Regions from separate parts of the Alcaligenes sp. NLF5-7 genome, predicted to be linked through region 2. Evidence: predicted binding sites of a transcription regulator. Region 2 holds the regulator's gene; each other region holds the start of a gene.
What was found. The regulator HrcA, encoded in region 2, represses chaperone genes, less so after heat shock. The targets are predictions, from matches to a motif close to TTAGCACTCNNNNNNNNNGAGTGCTAA.
Positions count from the first base shown of each region.

Region 1: a site for HrcA is predicted at 3,673-3,699, ahead of MID00_RS12045 (co-chaperone GroES). Genes of this name have one in related genera too.
Region 3: a site for HrcA is predicted at 4,258-4,284, ahead of rpoH (RNA polymerase sigma factor RpoH). Genes of this name have one in related genera too.

Region 1 is NZ_CP100755.1:2,624,872-2,631,081, reverse strand. It holds gene MID00_RS12065 (diguanylate cyclase) at 1-580, shown strand, start outside; gene iaaH (indoleacetamide hydrolase) at 703-2,121, shown strand; gene MID00_RS12055 (DUF1697 domain-containing protein) at 2,461-2,871, shown strand; gene MID00_RS12050 (aminoglycoside phosphotransferase family protein) at 2,906-3,439, opposite strand; gene MID00_RS12045 (co-chaperone GroES) at 3,760-4,047, shown strand; gene groL (chaperonin GroEL) at 4,082-5,728, shown strand; gene MID00_RS12035 (diacylglycerol kinase) at 5,883-6,210, shown strand, end outside.
Region 2 is NZ_CP100755.1:2,961,873-2,968,082, forward strand. It holds gene fur (ferric iron uptake transcriptional regulator) at 1-259, shown strand, start outside; gene recN (DNA repair protein RecN) at 435-2,084, opposite strand; gene MID00_RS13650 (NAD kinase) at 2,091-2,990, opposite strand; gene hrcA (heat-inducible transcriptional repressor HrcA) at 3,118-4,131, shown strand; gene hemH (ferrochelatase) at 4,195-5,280, shown strand; gene grpE (nucleotide exchange factor GrpE) at 5,397-5,987, shown strand; gene dnaK (molecular chaperone DnaK) at 6,173-6,210, shown strand, end outside.
Region 3 is NZ_CP100755.1:1,919,000-1,925,209, reverse strand. It holds gene MID00_RS08940 (cation:proton antiporter) at 1-155, opposite strand, end outside; gene MID00_RS08935 (DUF2946 family protein) at 439-876, shown strand; gene MID00_RS08930 (TonB-dependent copper receptor) at 975-3,026, shown strand; gene rpoH (RNA polymerase sigma factor RpoH) at 3,278-4,174, opposite strand; gene fghA (S-formylglutathione hydrolase) at 4,461-5,354, opposite strand; gene MID00_RS08915 (S-(hydroxymethyl)glutathione dehydrogenase/class III alcohol dehydrogenase) at 5,482-6,210, opposite strand, start outside.

The DNA.
Region 1 (6,210 bases), 340 kb from region 2:
GCTCTTGATGCTGGCAACCAATATGTTCATCAGCATCTGGGTAGCGCTGGCTATTTTGACCAGCACCGCCATGTCGATTGTGCAGACGCTGGATCATGAGCGCAGCCGGGACCCTTTAACCCGTTTGTTGAATCGTCGTGCATTTTTCGAGCAGGTTAAAAAACGCCTGGAACTGTATGGTCATAGTGGTTGGGCGGTCATGACCTGCGATCTGGACCACTTCAAGATGGTCAATGACACCTGGGGCCATGCAGCGGGCGATCGGGCCTTGAAGGAGTTCGGGGCCTTACTGGCTCGCACGGTTCGCCAGGACGATTTGGCAGCCCGCTTTGGGGGCGAGGAGTTTGTCTTGCTGATACGCAGTACCAGCTTGCATACCGCCGTGCTGGTTGCCGAGCGTTTGCGCAGCAGTGTGATGAATCTGCATATCCCCGCCACGGCGCATACGCTGACGGCCAGTTTCGGTGTGGTTCAGCTAAACAGCAATGGCGACATCAAGCAGGCCATTGAGCAAGCTGACCGGCTTTTGTACGAAGCCAAGCATGCTGGCCGCAACAAGGTCGTTTGGAAGGCGTCCTGAGTTATTCCTCCTGCTTGCTGATACCCTTACAGTCTCTTTTTTCAAGACAGCCCCGTTAGAGGCTGATTGATAGGACTATCACAGCAAAAGCCGGGGGCGTTCACGCCTCCCCAGGAGACCCCATGTCACTTACCGAACTTAGCGCCAGCGAACTGCTGGCAGGTCTGGAAAAAAGCCAGTTCAGCGCCCGTGAGATTGCCGACGAGCTGCTCAAGCAATCACAAGAAATGGCCCATTTGGGCGGTCTGGCACATTTGGATTCAGCGCTGTTTTACCAGCAGGCCGATCAGTCTGATGCACGCCGCGCCCGTGGCGAAGCCTTGGCGCTGGACGGCGTGCCTTTGGTGATGAAAGACAACCTGAACACCACGGACATGCCCACCACGTCCAGCACCGGCGCCCTGCAAGGTCGCGTGCCGCTGAAAGATGCAGATGTAGTCGCACAATTGCGCAAGGCCGGTGCCGTGCTGCCCGCCAAGTCCGTGATGCACGAACTGGCTTTTGGGATTACGACCAATAACGCCACTACGGGCCCCAGTCGCAACCCTTATGATCCAAGTCGTATTCCCGGCGGCTCTTCCGGTGGCACTGCAACGGTTGTGGCAGCTCGTCAGTTTCCAGCTGGCTTGGGCACGGATACGGGCGCTTCGGTGCGTTTACCTGCCGCGCTTTGCGGCCTGTACGGTTTCCGTCCTACAGTGGGCCGTTATTCGGGCCAGGGCATTGTGCCCTTGTCCCCTACCCGCGATACAGCAGGCCCCATGACTCGCAGTCTGGCTGACATCAGCTTGCTGGACAGCCTGCTCTGCCAGAAGACCCCTACTGTGATTGCCACTCCTTCCTTGAAGGAACTGCGTCTGGGCGTACCCCGTGACAGCTTCTGGAAAGATATGGATGCCGGTGTGGCCGACGTGACCCTGGCATTTCTGGATGATTTGCAAAAAGCCGGTGTCACGCTGGTCGATGTAGACCTGTCTCCGGTTCTGAAGATCAATGCCCGCGTCGGCATGCCGATTGTGCTGTATGAAACCTTGCAGAACCTGCCTTTGTACCTGGCCGAAAACAAGTACGACATTAGCTTGGACGAGTTGATTGCGGGCATTCACAGCCCCGATGTGAAAGAGATTTTCGACGCCATTACGGGCGACTACACCATCAGCCAGGAAGCCTACGAAGAAGCGCTGAATGTAAACCGCCCCCTGATGCAACAGGCCTATGCAGACCTGCTGCGCCAGTCCAATGTCAGTGGCTTGATCTTCCCGACCAGCCCGCTGACCGCCTGCCCGATTGGCGATGATGAAAGCACCATGATGAACGGCAAGGCAGTGCCTACCTTCAACACCTACATCTCGCGTACCGACTTGGGTTCGAACCTGGGCGCACCGGGCATTTCCCTGCCTATCGGTCTGTCGGGCGGTTTGCCGGTGGGGATGCTGATTGAAGCGGGTATCGGTGCAGATGATCAGTTGCTGGCTCTTTGCCGGGCGATTGATCCTTTGCTGCCAACGACACCGGCACCGGATTTGAGCAAACGGGCATAAACGACGTAAAGACGGATTAAGCAATCTGCAGGCTACTGCACCAGGCTGAATAATTCGCCACATTCAAATGCCATCAGCCCAACAAGAAACAGGCCGAATTCCTAGGGAAATCGGCCTGTTTTTTTGATGAGGCTCCTCACGAAGGCGTCATGCGCCCGGGTCCGTATTACCGCCAAACCGCCGACGCAACATCTGCACCAACCAGCCGTGATGCTCACACAGAGCAGACTGACGAGCCTTGAAAACCAAACTCACTACTGTTTTTTAACACAGCATAAAATGGCGCACTGAAACTCCCGCCCGCACGGCAACACCCCAACCTCACGGCCAGCACACACCATGAATACACAGATTCTTTTATTGCGCGGCCTCATGCCTACCGGCAAGAACAAGCTGGGCGGAGATATTCAGGTTATCGCCCGAACACCGACTTATTTCATGCGGGTGATGGCGAACAATCCTTTCAAGGACGAAAGCCCCAGCCAGCTATATTTCACCCTGCTGCGCTCCCCAGCAGACAGCGCCTTACTCCATGCCTTCCACGCCCTGGAGCACGCACCGGATCAGGTCCGCATCATTGATGACATCGTCTATATAGTGTGCGCAACCCGGTATCGAGACCTGAAAGCCAACAATAATTTCATCGAGAGAAAGCTCAAGGTCGTTGCGACGACACGCAACTTCACCACCATGAGCAAGCTGATCGCCTTGAGTACGGGTAATGAAATAATGATGAACCCCTCAAGCTAAGGCCTGTCGAGCCAGATCTGCAACGGCCAACTCTTTATTGGCCTCGGTGCGCATCCCCGTGCAGAACGACCTGATCACGCTGATCTCGCAGCAGCTCATTGGCCACTAGTGCGCATTCAGCCATCAGACCGCCCTCTTGCTGCGCCATCGGTGCCAGCGATTCAAAAAAATCGCTCAGGGGGCGCAAATTGTCAGGTGGGGCCGAAGGTCGGTTTGAATGCAATTGTTCAAGGGCACGGCAGATACAGGTCGTCGCTGCATCATCTTCCCCTTCTAAAGCCATGCGCAATAAGTCCCTGGAGCCCGTTGCACGCTCCATCAGCAACGCTCCAGAGTCTGGGTCCAGCGCATATACATGCGCCGCGCCATCGCCAGCCCACCATTGCAGCACTTGGCCGCCGATACGCTCATCAAGATCTCGTGTGATTTTGATCATCGCCGGCTGCCCCTCCAACTTCCCGGTCAGCCGCACGGGCATCAGATCGCTGGTCGCAGTGCTGAAAGGCTTGCCAGCGGCCTGAGCCCCCCAGCGTTGGAGAAAGACATTGAATAGGTTGAAGTTGGACATTGCGCTGGTTTTCGTGGAAATCTCTTTAGACAAAAGAAAGCCTGGCGTTCGATCATGCCCGACCGCTCATGATCGAAAGCGCCCAGCTTAACTGAGCTTGCCTTATGAATGTGAGCCCAAGTTCAGACACGCACCAGAACCCGGCGTTTCCCTCCCCCCTACTTCACGCCCCAGGACAAATATGTAACAGCCTGACCCTGGTGCTCTTGAAATTAGAAAAGTCGTCCCTATAATTAGCACTCGAAGGGGTTGAGTGCTAAAACGCCTCGCCCCCACAATCGGACCAACAACTAAAGTCATCTTTAAACAGGAGTTTCTCCATGGCACTGCGTCCTTTGAACGATCGTGTGATCGTCAAGCGTCTGGACAACGAACGCACCACCGCTTCCGGTATCGTTATCCCCGAGAGCGCGACTGAAAAGCCCGATCAAGGCGAAATCCTGGCCGTTGGCCCCGGTAAGAAAACCGAGGACGGCAAGGTTCTGGCGCTGGATCTGAAGGTCGGCGACAAAGTTCTGTTTGGCAAATACTCCGGCCAGGCCGTCAAGATCGACGGCGAAGAGCTGCTGGTGATCCGCGAAGAAGAAATCTTCGCCGTGATCGAATAAGTACCGCCAACGAAAATTCAATAGGATTCAAACCATGACCGCAAAACAAGTTTACTTCGGCGACGACGCACGTACCCGCATCGTACGCGGCGTCAATATTCTGGCTAACGCTGTTAAGACCACCATGGGCCCCAAAGGCCGTAACGTTGTTCTGGACCGCTCTTTCGGCGCTCCTACCGTTACTAAAGACGGTGTGTCCGTTGCCAAAGAAATCGAACTGAAAGACAAGTTCGAGAACATCGGTGCTCAACTGGTTAAAGAAGTTGCTTCCAAAACTTCCGACAACGCCGGTGACGGTACCACTACCGCTACTGTGCTGGCCCAAGCCATCGTTGAAGAAGGCCTGAAGTTTGTTGCCGCAGGCATCAACCCAATGGACCTGAAGCGCGGTATCGACAAGGCTGTTGGCGTTGTGGTTGACGAACTGCGTCAACTGTCCCGTCCTTGCACCACCAGCAAAGAAATTGCTCAGGTCGGTTCCATTTCCGCCAACAGCGACCACTCCATTGGTGAGATCATCGCCAATGCCATGGACAAAGTGGGCAAAGAAGGCGTAATTACCGTTGAAGACGGCAAGTCCCTGGAAAACGAACTGGACGTGGTCGAAGGTATGCAGTTTGACCGCGGCTACCTGTCCCCTTACTTCATCAACAACGCTGACAAGCAAGTTGCTGTTCTGGACGATCCGTTTGTTCTGATTTTCGACAAGAAAATCTCCAACATCCGTGACCTGCTGCCCGTACTGGAGCAAGTTGCCAAGACCAGCCGTCCTTTGCTGATCGTTGCTGAAGATGTGGAAGGCGAAGCCCTGGCTACTCTGGTTGTGAACAACATCCGTGGCATTCTGAAGACTACCGCCGTTAAAGCTCCTGGCTTTGGCGATCGTCGCAAAGCCATGCTGGAAGACATCGCTATCCTGACTGGCGGTACCGTGATCTCCGAAGAAACCGGTATGTCCCTGGAAAAAGCGACTCTGGACGACCTGGGTCAGGCCAAGCGCATTGAAGTGGCCAAAGAAAACACCACGATCATCGACGGCGCTGGCAACGGCACCGACATCGAAGCTCGCGTGAAACAAATCCGCGTTCAGATCGACGAGTCCACTTCCGACTACGACCGTGAAAAACTGCAAGAGCGCGTGGCCAAGCTGGCTGGCGGTGTTGCCGTGATTCGCGTTGGCGCTGCCACCGAAGTCGAAATGAAAGAGAAGAAAGCCCGCGTTGAAGACGCCCTGCACGCTACTCGCGCAGCCGTCGAAGAAGGTATCGTTCCTGGCGGTGGCGTTGCACTGATTCGTGCCCGCGCAGCTGTTGCCCAACTGAAAGGCGACAACACCGACCAAGACGCCGGTATCAAGCTGATCCTGCGTGCTATCGAAGCTCCTTTGCGCACCATCGTTTCCAACGCCGGCGAAGAAGCCAGCGTGGTTGTTAACCAAGTGGCCAGCGGCACCGGCACCTACGGTTACAACGCTGCTACTGGCGAATACGGTGACCTGGTCGAGCAAGGCGTTCTGGACCCAACCAAGGTGACTCGCACTGCCCTGCAAAACGCAGCTTCGATCGCCAGCCTGTTGCTGACCACCGAAGTGGCCGTGACCGAAATCGTGGAAGACAAACCTGCTCCAGCCATGCCTGACATGGGTGGCATGGGCGGCATGGGTGGTATGGGCGGCTTCTAAGCCACTTATCAGCACCCCGATCCGGGCGGAAATTGATCACTTCTGCCCTGATCGCCACGCTTTTAGTACAAAAACCGGATGGATTTTTCCATCCGGTTTTTTTTCGCCCAAGCAAACCCCTATAATCAGGGCACTTCAATCTGCAGCGTCCTTCATGTCAGACTCTCCATTCAAAAGCAAAGGCGGTGTTGGTCGCCTGTTCAATGCCCTGCGCTACTCCAGCCAGGGCCTGGCCGCTGCCCTGCGCCATGAGGCTGCCTTTCGCCAGGAACTGGCGCTGGCTGTCATCCTGACGCCACTGGCATTCTGGCTGGGGCAAACCCCGGCGGAGATTCTGGTCCTGCTGGGCACACTAGTCTTTGTGCTGGTGGTGGAGCTGCTGAACTCGGCCCTGGAGGCCCTGGCCGACACGATTACCCTGGAGCACCACCCCTTGATCGGGCGGGCCAAGGATCTGGCCAGTGCTGCCGTGCTGCTGTCCC
Region 2 (6,210 bases):
AGCCGGCATTTTGGTACGCAGCCAGTTTGACGGCGGCAAAGCCGTCTTTGAACTGAATGACGGCGATCACCACGATCACCTGATCTGCACCAATTGCGGCGTTGTGGAAGAGTTTACCGACAGCAATATCGAAGCCCGCCAGCACCAGGTCGCCAAAGACCACGGTTTTGTGCTGGAGAGCCATACGATGCTGTTGTACGGTATTTGCCCCAAGTGCTCGGAAGCAGGTAAACAGGCCAAGCCTAACCTGCGCGGTTAATCCTTTAGTCGATGGTCCGCCGGCGCGGGATCTGATGATTGGGGGCAGGATAGCCAGGACGGCATCCTGAAAATTCAAAGAACAATCAGATCCGGGCTACAGGGCCTCACGATTGGATACAAAAAACCACCAGTAGCCTTAGGCGCTGGTGGTTTAGCTTGCGTTTCAAAGGTGCTTAACGCTGACGTGCCAGCATTTCCCGCGCATGTTCACGCGTTGTTTGCGTAATCTCCAGACCACCCAGCATGCGGGCGATTTCGTCCACGCGTTCGTCTTGTGTCAAAGGACGGATAGAGGAAAAGGTCTGACCTTGCTCGGTCGTTTTCTTGACCTTCAAATGATGGTTGCCGCAGGCGGCTACTTGGGGCAGGTGGGTCACACACAAGACCTGATGACGTGCCCCCAACTCTTGCAGCAAGCGTCCCACCACTTCGGCCACCGCGCCACCGACACCCGTATCCACCTCGTCAAAAATCAGGGTAGGCACGCGCGCTGCCTGGCTGGCGATAACAGACAGTGCCAATGAAATTCGGGCCAGCTCACCACCCGAGGCCACTTTGGCCAGCGGGCGTGGTGTTACCCCTTCGTGACCAGCCACCAGAAACTCCACCTGCTCTGCGCCGTGAACCTGGGGCGCGCAAGCGGTCAGGGCGACCTCGAAGCGACCGCCTTGCATGGCCATGGACTGCATCGCCTGGCTGACCTGTTTGCTCAGTTGCACACTGGTTTTGCGTCTTGCGGCACTTAGCTTGCTACTTAGCTCCTGGTACTGCTTTTCAGCCTGCTGAGCCTTGGCTTGCAGGGCTTCCAGATCAAAAGACTGTTGCAGCTGTGCCAACTGTTCCTGCCAGGTTTCCAGCAGGCTGGGCAGTTCTTCGGGCTCCACTTTCAGCTTGCGTGCGGCACTGAAAATGGCAGAAACCCGTTCTTCTGCCTGCGCCAGACGCTCGGGGTCCAGCTCCATATCGCTTAGATAACTGTTCAAGTCCGAAGCTGCTTCGGTGACGGCAATTTGTGCCGACTCCAAGGCATCCACAATCGCTTGCAGGCCTGGGTCATGACGCAGCAGGGCGCTCATTTCGTGGCTCGCTTTGCCCAGCAGTTGCTGTACCGAGGTTTCCTCGCCATCCAGAGCCGTCAGGGCCAAGGCACTGCCGTCAATCAAGGCCTGGGCATGGGACAGGCGGGTGTGTTCTTGTTGCAACTGGTCCCATTCACCAGCACGCAGATTCAGGCTGGACAGCTCGTTGATCTGCCACTCAAGACGCTCCTGCTCTCGTTTGCCCTGCTCAGCACTTTGACTGGCCTGTTCGACGGCTTTGCGTGCCTGGCTCAATTGCTGCCAGGACTGCGCCACTTGGCGCGCCAGGGGTAAATGGCCGCCTTGGCTGTCGAGCAGATCGTATTGGCTTTGAGGGTTCATCAGACTTTGATGAGCGTGCTGGCCGTGGATATCCACCAGCAATTCACCCAGTTCGCGCAACTGCGTCAGGGTTGCAGCGCTGCCATTGATGTAGCTGCGGTTGCGACCTTGCAGGTCGATCAGTCGACGCAAGATCAACTCGTCCGCGACATCGAAGTCACGCTCGCGCAGCCAGCTTTGAATGTCTTGTTCACAATCGAAGTGCGCGCTGACTTCAGTGCGCGGACAGCCCTCGCGGATGGCTTTGGCATCGCCGCGTGCCCCCAGCACCAGGGAGAGCGCGTCAATCAGAATGGATTTACCAGCGCCGGTCTCCCCGGAAAAAACCGTGAAGCCGGAGTCGAAATCAATCGTGGCTTGATCCACGATCACAAAGTCTCGAACGTGCAGGGTACGGAGCATAGGGGTTTATTCGTTTTCGTCGTTAGGCAAAGGGATGTGATTCCAGCCCAGCTTCTGACGCAGGGTGGAAAAAAAGCTGTAGCCCTTGGGATGGATAAAGCGAATGGTGTCCTGGGAGCGACGCACGTCAATGCGGTCTCCCTGCTGACAGTCCGACCAGGTTTGCATGTCAAAGTGCACGCTGCCACCCGATTCCACCCGGCCCAGGGCCGTAATGGTCAAGTTCAGGGTGCCTGTGTCGGGTAGCACGATAGGGCGGTGCGACAGGGTTTGCGGAGCAACGGGGACCAGCAAAAATGCCTTCAGGGAAGGGTGCAGCAAGGGACCACTAGCCGCCAGCGCATAGGCCGTGGAGCCCGTGGGGGTGGAGATGATCAGGCCGTCGGAGCGCTGGCGGTACATGAATACGCCGTCAAGCTCGACACGCAGCTCGATCATGCCGCCGCGCCCGGCACGGTTGATGACCACATCGTTCAGGGCCACGCCTGAATACAGCACTTGCCCGTCACGCACCACGCGGCCTTCCAGCATGGAGCGCTCTTCAATGTCGTATTCGCCTTTCAGCACGCGCAGCAAGGCGTCGTTGGCGTCATCCAGGGGAATGTCGGTAATGAAGCCCAGGCGGCCGTGGTTGATCCCGATCAGGGGAACCTTGCTGTGGGCTAATTCGCGCGCAGCGCCTATCATGGTGCCATCCCCGCCCATCACGATAGCCAGATCGGCGCGCTCGCCAATTTGGGCATAATCGCCGATGGGGAATTCGGTAATACCGGCATTCTGGGCGGTTGTGGCCTCAAGCAGCACCGAGCAACCAGTGTTGACCAGGGTTTTAGCCAGCGATCGGATGGGCGCATCCAAGCCGGAGTCCTGGTATCTGCCAACAATGGCAACCGTTTTGAAATGCATGGGGCGAAAACCTTATGATTGATGAAATAATGGCGATCAGTGGATTATAGAGTTGCCACTCTAGGCTTGGCTGTAAGATTCTCCCCTTTATCATGCAGAGCTGGTGTTTTTAAGTGACGTACGCGACATGGATGACAGAGCAAATGCCTTGTTGAAGGTGCTGATCGAGCGTTACATCGCCGATGGTCAGCCGGTAGGGTCCCGTACCTTATCGACCATTTTTGATTTTTCCCCGGCCACGATTCGTAATGTGATGGCCGAGCTGGAAGGCCTGGGCCTGATTCATAGCCCCCACACCTCGGCGGGGCGCATTCCTACGCCCAAAGGCTATCGCCTGTTTGTGGATCGCCTCCTGGCTGCCGAGCGTTTCGAGCGGCCCGATGCACGTAATCTTAGCCAGTACCTGCCTTTTGACGAACCCAACCGGGCCGTCAGTTCTGCCGCTTCCTTGCTGTCGAATCTGTCGCAGTTTGCCGGTGTGGTGCTGGCGCCGAAAAAAGCCCAGACCTTCAGGCAAATTGAATTTATTCGTCTGTCTGACAAACGTGTGTTGCTGATTATCGTCACGCCGGATGGTGATGTGCAAAACCGCATCCTGTTTGTGCCGCGCGACTATCTGGAGCAGGAGCTGGTCGAGGCCAGCAACTTTTTCAATCAGCATTTCTCGGGCATGTCCTTCGAGTCGGTCAAGCTGGCCTTGTCACAGGAGCTCAGCTCCTTGCAGGCGGATATTTCGCGTCTGATGCAACAGGCGGTGGATGTGGGCAGCCATCAGCCCGATAGCGAAGAAGCTGTGGTCATCGCCGGTGAAAGCAAGCTTTTGAACGTGACCGAGATGGTGGCGGACATGGATCGTTTGCGCCGTCTGTTTTCCTTGTTCGAGAAGAAAACCGATCTGCTGCACTTGCTCGATGTCTCCAGTCAGGCCGATGGCGTGCAAATTTATATCGGTGGGGATTCGCAGCTTTTACCTTTGGATGATGTGTCCGTCATTACCGCGCCGTATGGCGTGGATGGCAAGGTCGTGGGGACGCTGGGTGTGATCGGGCCATCGCGGATGGCGTATGATCGTGTGATTCCTATCGTGGACATTACGGCCCGGCTATTGTCCAATGCCCTGAGCCATCACTCTGCCAGTTAAGGGATGGACCTTCGGCCTGCTGTTGGGCTGAGGGCAATCTGGCTGTCTAACGTACTAATCATCATGCCCAAGTTGTTTGCTTCTCCTTATTTGCCCGAATCGCAGGACGCCGATATGTTCAATGATCAGGCTCCGGTACGCGAGGCCGGGCCCATCGGTATCTTGCTGGTCAATCTGGGCACGCCGGACCGGCCCGATGCTGCGTCCATTCGCCGCTACCTGGGGGAATTCCTGTCTGATCCCCGTGTCATTGAAATCCCCCAGCCGCTCTGGCAGATTATTCTGCGTCTGTTCATCTTGCCTCGCCGCCCCAGCAAGCTGGCACCGCGCTACAAGGATATCTGGTTGCCACAGGGCGCGCCCTTGCTGGTCTACAGCCAGGCACAGGCAGATGGCCTGCAAGAGCTGCTGCAATCGCAAGGTCATGATGTGAAGGTGGAGCTGGGTATGCGTTATGGCAACCCGTCCATTGCCAGTGGTCTGGATAAATTGAAAGCAGCGGGTTGCGAACGAATCTTGAGCTTGCCCCTGTACCCGCAGTATGCAGCCAGCACCACGGCTACGGCGGTGGATTGCGTGGCGGAGCACCTTGGAAAACAGCGCAATCAACCTGAGCTGCGCTTCCTCAAGCGTTACCATACGCACCCGGACTACATTGGCCCGCTGGCGGCACAGATACGCCGCTACTGGGATGACCATGGCAAGCCAGAGCGTCTGTTATTGAGCTTTCACGGCTTGCCGCGCCGCTGCGTGGAACTGGGCGACCCTTATTACCGTGACTGCCGAGAAACGGCGGATGCCTTGCGTGCGGCGCTGGATGAGCCTGCCGTAGAAGTGCATATGGCATTTCAAAGTCGCTTTGGCGCGCAGCGCTGGCTGGAACCCTATACCGAGCCCACCTTGCGCGAATGGGGTAAGCAGGGGGTGGGGCGTGTGGATGCCGTCTGCCCCGGTTTTCTGGCCGATTGTCTGGAGACGCTGGAAGAAATCCAGGTGGAATGCCGCGACGCTTTCCTGGAAGAAGGTGGCCGCGAGTTCCATTACATACCTTGCCTGAATGACGATCCGCAATGGATTGAGGGCCTGGGACGGCTGGCCGTGCAGCATCTGGGAGGCTGGCTGCCCAGCCGTCTGGTGCCAGCCGGATAGCGGTATTGGACGTTTTCCAAGGGGCTGGCCAGCAAAATATGCAGGCGGGTCTTGAACTGGGGGCAGATGCCCCCATTTTTATGCGATCAACGAATTCTGTAGTGGAGATACATCGAATGGCTACACATGCCGATCCCAATAAGCCTCTGGACGGGGAAGTGACGGAAAACACGCCTGAACAGGCACAACAGGGCACCCCCGAGCACGAGCAGCCAGAGATTTTGGCTCAGCAGCCCGAAGAAAGTTCGGCTGATCTGGCCACCGAGTTGGCTCAGGCCCAGGAAAAAGTGTCGCAGTACTACGACCAGCTGCTGCGTGCCAAGGCCGAGGTGGAAAACATTCGCCGCCGTGCGGAGGATGATGTCTCTAAAGCCCGCAAGTTCGGCACCGAGTCCTTTGCTGAAAGCCTGATTCCCGTGCGTGACAGCCTGGAAGCGGCTCTGGCCCAGACCGAGCAAAGCACGGACGCCTGGAAAGAAGGCGTGGAAACTACCTTGCGTCAACTGAACAAGGCTTTTGAGCGCAACAACCTGAAAGAAGTGGCTCCACAAGCCGGTGACAAGTTTGATCCGCACCTGCACCAAGCCATTTCGGCCGTACCTTCGGAGTTTGAAGAAGGCGCAGTGGCTCAGTTGCTGCAAAAGGGCTACACCATTTCGGATCGCGTGCTGCGTCCGGCCTTGGTGATGGTGTCGGCCCCCAAGTAATAGAGCCAGCCTGTCTGTGCGCGCAGGCTGTTCGGAATCAAGGCGTTTTTGACTGCTTTTTCGGATCAACCGCTTGCACAGTAAAAAAATAAGGCCATTGCTCTTGAAATGCACGCAGAGTTCCCCATATGCATTTCATCAAATAATTTGCTTTCGCAATCAATCTTTTAGTCAGGTAAAAAATCATGGGCAAAATCATTGGTATTGACCTTGGAACCACCAA
Region 3 (6,210 bases), 1.0 Mb from region 2:
GCCCAGGCATGCAGGTGTAGCAAAATGCCCAGCGCAAAGCCGATCAAGGCCAGAAGTACGGAGTACGGCAGTCGCAAGCGTCCAGCCAAAGGCGGCATAAAGGCAACCAGCCCCAGCAGGCCTGCCAACCCAAAAACAAACTGCCCAATCTGCATCGCGACATCCTTTGTCATCGGCATTGAGTCGATCGGCATGTACATACGCATTCAGGCATGGGCAGGCCAGATCGGCACGGAAAATCCCCCCGCTTTCCGCATGAATCAGAATAGCGCCTTTTTCCGGACACACAGCCGCCGAATTATCTTTTTCTCGCAAAATTTACGTTTTTTGGCCTATGGACCCGCATTCAGAAACACAAATGGACGGTGATACGGCGGCAAGCCAAAATCTGCGCCAGCGCAAGTTCACGTCTGACATAACTCGTTATACTTTCGCATCATGAATTTCCCGCGCACCTTCCTCGCTGCGACTCACTGGCCCCATCGTCTGGGCCTGTGCTTGTTGTTGCTGGCTGTGGTGCTGCGCGGCATGGTCCCTGCGGGCTATATGCCCAAGCAGACAGATCAGGGGTATGCGCTGGCCTTCTGTCTACCTTCAGGACAAAGCCTTCCCCCTGAAATGATTCAGCACTGGGCGGCCTTGTTAGGAGAGGACACCACGTCCCATTCGGACGAGGCTACCACCAGCGCCACCTGTCCGTTCTGCGTCATGCTGCAAGCCGCATTGACGCCCGCGCCGATTGCTATCGTCACGCCTTTGAGCCTGGGCCAGTTCCGGCCCTTGCTGCTTCCCCCTCTTAGCCCCGCTCTGGCGCAGGCCTTTATTCGTGGCCCGCCTGTGGGGCAACGCGCCCCACCCTCTCTTCTTCCTGCCTGATTCCCCGCGTTCGGCTCTGCCGCCACGCCTTTTCTCCTTTGTTGCCATCGCCCAAGCGGGTTTGCCGCTGGACGACGGCTGCTCTTCGGAATTTAGTCATGAAGAAATTAATAAACCCCGGCCTGATCAGCGCCGGTGTGCTGGCCTGCGTGCCTTCTATTGCCCTGGCCCAATCCACCGTTATTGAACAACTCAGCCCTATCGTAGTGACCGGAGTGGCTCCTGAATCCCCTTTGCAGTTCAGCACCAACCCCAAACTGCCCCGCCTGCCCTTGCCTGCCAGCGACGGCACGGACTACTTGAAAACCATTCCTGGCTTTGCGGCCATTCGTAATGGCGGCAGCAACGGGGACCCGGTGCTGCGCGGCATGTTTGGCTCGCGTCTGAATGTGCTGACCAATGGCAGCTCCATGCCCGGTGCCTGCCCGTCACGCATGGATGCGCCGACCTCCTACATTTCGCCCCAATCCTTTGATGAACTGACCATCATCAAGGGCCCTCAAAGCGTGCGCTGGGGCCCGGGTGCTTCTGCCGGAACGGTACGCTTCGAGCGCAAAGCGCCCGGCTTTACCGAGAACGACGCCACGCTGGACGCCAGTATTCTGGGCGGTTCGGCTGGCCGTCACGCAGGCAATGTGGACTTTGCGGCTGGCAATGCCTCTTACTATGCCCGCCTGACTGCCAATCAAGATCGCGCTCAGGACTACAAGGACGGTGATGGCGAACGTGTGCCCTCGCGCTGGAAGAAATGGAATACGGACGTCGCCATTGGCCTGACGCCGGATGCCAATACCTTGCTGGAGCTCAGTGCAGGCACAGGCGACGGCTATGCCCGCTATGCTGGTCGTGGCATGGATGGCACAAAATTCAAGCGTGAAACCTTGGGTCTGCGTTTCAAGAAGGATATGCACGAAGGCGTGCTGCGCAATGTAGAGGCCCAGCTCTACTACAACTACGCCGATCACGTGATGGACAACTACGGGCTGCGCACCTTCAAACCGGGAGGAGGCATGTCCATGCCTATGGCCTCCAATGTGGACCGCCTGACCTGGGGTGGCCGTCTAAGCATGGACTGGGCCTTGAGCGAGGACCTGACCTTGACCACAGGTGCCGATTTGATGCGCAGCCGCCATCGCAAACGCAGTGGCATGGGCATGCAGGACTACCGCGATCAGGATTGGGTGAAAGATGCCGAGTTCGACAATATTGGTCTGTTCACCGAAGCCCGTTGGGACCTGAACGACGCCAGCCGTTTGATTGGTGGCGCACGTCTGGATTGGGCCAGTGCCCGCGACCTGCGACCCAGCCTGGGCAGTGGCATGATGAGCAAGCCCAACCCCGGTGCGAACGAGCGCCGTAGAGAAACCCTGCCCAGTGCTTTCCTGCGTATCGAGCATGATCTGGATTCCCTGCCCTTGAGCCTGTACGCCGGTATTGGCCATGTCCAACGCATGCCGGACTACTGGGAGCTGATTTCCCCGGCCAGCGGCCCGCAAGGTAGCGCCAGTGCCTTCCTGGGCATTCAGCCTGAAAAGACCACACAGCTGGATTTTGGTGCTCAGTACAAGGATGAAACGGTCTCGGCCTGGGCCTCTGCCTATATTGGCCAGATCCAGGATTACATCCTGTTCGACTACCTGCCCGGTGGCATGATGGGCATGAAAACCCAGGCCAGAAACGTCAAGGCCCGCATCATGGGTGGCGAATTGGGTGCGGACTGGAAAGCGACGCCCAACTGGACTTTGGGCGGCAGCCTGGCCTACGCCTGGGGCCGTAACAGTACGGATGGCCGAGCCCTGCCGCAAATGCCCCCGCTCGATCTGCGCCTGACAGCGGATTATGTGCAAGGCCCCTGGTCTGCCGGCGGTGTCTGGCGCATTGTAGCCAAGCAAAATCGCTATTCGCAGGGACAAGGGAATGTGGTGGGTTACGACTTCGGGCCTACAGGTGGTTTCAGTACCTTGTCGCTGTATGGCGGCTACAAGATCAACCGCAATCTGTCCCTGACTGCCGGTGTGGATAATGTGTTCGACAAGACTTACGGCGAACACCTGAATCTGGCCGGGAACAGTGGTTTTGGTTTTGGCGCAGCAAGCCGCTTTAATGATCCTGGCCGCACCGTCTGGCTGCGTGCCGCTTTGACCTTCTGATCGATTTTGCCTACTGGGTCGGGCTGACTCGGCAGGCAAAACAGCTGAAAAATCAGGACAAAAAAAAGGGACACCTAGCTGGTGTCCCGTAAACATCCGCTTCAAAAGGGAGGGGAAGAGGAGAAGCCGAAGCGGATGCGCAAATGCCGAATTGCATAGGTGGCAAAAATCAGCAAATGTATTGTTTAGTCCGCGAAAATCAGCTTAAGTTCTTCGGATTCCCCCAAAAAGTTGTAACTCTTTAAAACGACTCAAGCCGCAGGCGCCAAGGCGACGCGCAGCTTCTTGAACGCCGCCACTTCGATCTGACGGATACGCTCTGCCGACACGCCGAATTCGGCGGCCAGATCGTGCAAGGTGGCACCGCCATCGTCCTGCAACCAGCGGGCGCGCACAATGCGCTGCGAACGCTCGTCCAGCGTGTCGATCGCTTCTTCCAGGCCGCTGCCTTCCAGCATATCCTGGGCACGACGCTCCAGCACGCGTGTGGGTTCCTCGTGTCCTTCATCGGACAGGTAGGAGATAGGCGCGAAATTGTCATCGTCGTCGTTGGCCGGGGCTTCCAGGGCCATATCGTGACCGGACAGACGCACTTCCATCTCGCTGACGTCCTGAGGACGCACATCGAGTTCACGTGCAATCGCGTCTACCTGGGCCGTATCCAGCGTTTGACCGTCCGGACGCATGCGGCGCAGATTGAAAAACAGTTTGCGTTGGGCCTTGGTGGTGGCCACTTTCACCATGCGCCAGTTGCGCACGACATATTCGTGGATCTCGGCCTTGATCCAGTGCACGGCAAAGGACACCAGACGTACACCGCGATCGGGGTCAAAGCGTTTGACGGCCTTCATCAGGCCCACGTTACCTTCCTGAATCAGGTCGGCATGCGGCAAGCCGTAACCCAGGTACTGGCGGGCAATGGAGACCACCAGACGCAGGTGCGACAAAATCAGTTCACGCGCAGCATCCAGGTCATCCTGGTCGCGCAGGCGCTGACCCAGCTCGGTTTCGCGTTCGGCGCTGAGCATGGGCAGGCGGTTAACAGCAGAAATATACGCTTCGATCGTCCCCAGTGCGCCTGGATTAGACACGGCGGCGACGAGTTCATTACCAGACGTCAGGGCCAAAGCGTTCGCTTGTTGTGTCATGGAAAATCCTTCAAAAGTCAGCCGGCGAGAGCACTAAACAAGGCTCTCAAACCGCAGAAAACGTATTTCAACAATCATTGAGTTTAGCACTCGATGGTCTGGAGTGCTAAAAATTTCGAGTACAGGAATAAGAGCGTCGCAGCAAGAAAAAGTTCACTACTTGAGGGAAAACTGCGGCAAATCGGTGGGCAGGACGCCACAAACAGGCAAAAAACCGTGGCTGCCTGAGAGTAACGCTTTAACGCCCACCTGAAAATAACAAAGTGCGACCTTGTTTATCCAGCGATCACAGTCGCTCGGCGTGGAAATTCAGATGGTCCTGAATGAAGGTCGAGATGAAATAGTAGCCGTGGTCATAGCCGTCGTGACGGCGCAGGGTCAAAGGCTGTTTGGCCTGCTCGCACGCCTGCTCGAATACTTCCGGATACAGTTGTTCGGCCAGAAAGGCATCGCTCAAGCCCTGGTCCACCAAGATACCGGCAGGATACGGCGTACTGGTCTTGGCCATCAGGGCACTGGCGTCGTGTTGTTCCCAAGCCTGGCGATCCTGACCCAAATAGGCACCAAAGGCCTTTTCGCCCCAAGGGCAGCGGGTCGGCGCCGCAATGGGCGCAAAGGCCGACACGGAGCGGTACTTGCCAGGGTGGCGCAAAGCCAGCGTCAAGGCACCGTGCCCGCCCATGGAGTGACCAAAGATACCGACACGGCGGGCGTCGCCGGGCAAGATGGTCGTGACCAGATCAAACAGCTCCTGGGTCACATAGCTTTCCATGCGGTAATTCTTGCTCCAGCCGGACTCAGTGGCATCCAGATAGAAACCGGCACCGGTTCCCAGATCCCAGCCATCGTCCTCCCCGTCCACGCCAGCACCACGCGGGCTGGTATCAGGAGTGACCAGCATGATGCCGTGCTCGGCAGCGTAACGCTGGGCACCGGCCTTGATCATGAAGGTTTCTTCCGTGCAGGTCAGGCCGGCCAGAAAAAACAGCACAGGCACACGGCCTTGCCCGATAGCCTCTGCCAGGCTGGCAGCCCCTTTCTGAGCGCTGGCCTGTAGTTGCGGCGGCATGTACACAGAAAAACGCATGGGCAGGCCAATTGTCTGCGAAGCGTGTTGGTAGTAGCGCTGCCAACCATTAAAACAGCGGTGTTCGTTGAGCAGTTCCAGTGTCTGAGTCATAGCCCCCTCGTGTTCTCAATTGCAGATCCGGCCCAAAGCCCGTGGCACGCCCAAGGGCAGCATACGAGCTCTGAAACCGGGATAAAGAGTGCAGGCGACTGCCTGCGCCCTTCTCAAGCGACGTCTATCAGTACATCACCACCGAACGGATGGATTTACCGGCATTCATCAGGTCAAAGCCTTCGTTGATGCGCTCCAGCGGCAAGGTGTGGGTGATCAGATCGTCGATATTGATCTTGCCATCCATGTACCAGTCCACAATGGTCGGGACGTCGGTACGGCCACGAGCGCCACCAAAGGCAGAGCCCTTCCATTCGCGACCTGTGACCAGCTGGAACGGTCGGGTGGAGATTTCGGCACCGGCTTCGGCCACACCAATAATGATGGACTGGCCCCAGCCGCGGTGGCAGCACTCCAGTGCCTGACGCATCACCTTGGTGTTGCCGATACATTCGAAGGAGTAATCCGCGCCGCCGTCAGTCAGTTGAATAATGTGGTCGACCACGTTTTCAACCTCATTGGGGTTCACGAAATCGGTCATGCCAAACTGGCGAGCCATGGCTTCGCGCTCGGGGTTGATGTCCACTCCGATGATCTTGCCAGCGCCGACCATCTTGGCGCCCTGGATCACGTTCAGGCCAATACCGCCCAAACCGAACACCACCACGTTAGCGCCCGCTTCCACCTTGGCGGTGAACAGCACAGCGCCCAAACCGGTAGTCACGCCACAGCCGATGTAGCACACCTTGTCGAAAGGTGCGTCGTTACGAATCTTGGCCAAGGCAATTTCCGGCACCACGATGTGGTTAGCGAAAGTCGATGTGCCCATGTAGTGGTGCACTGGCTTGCCGCCAAT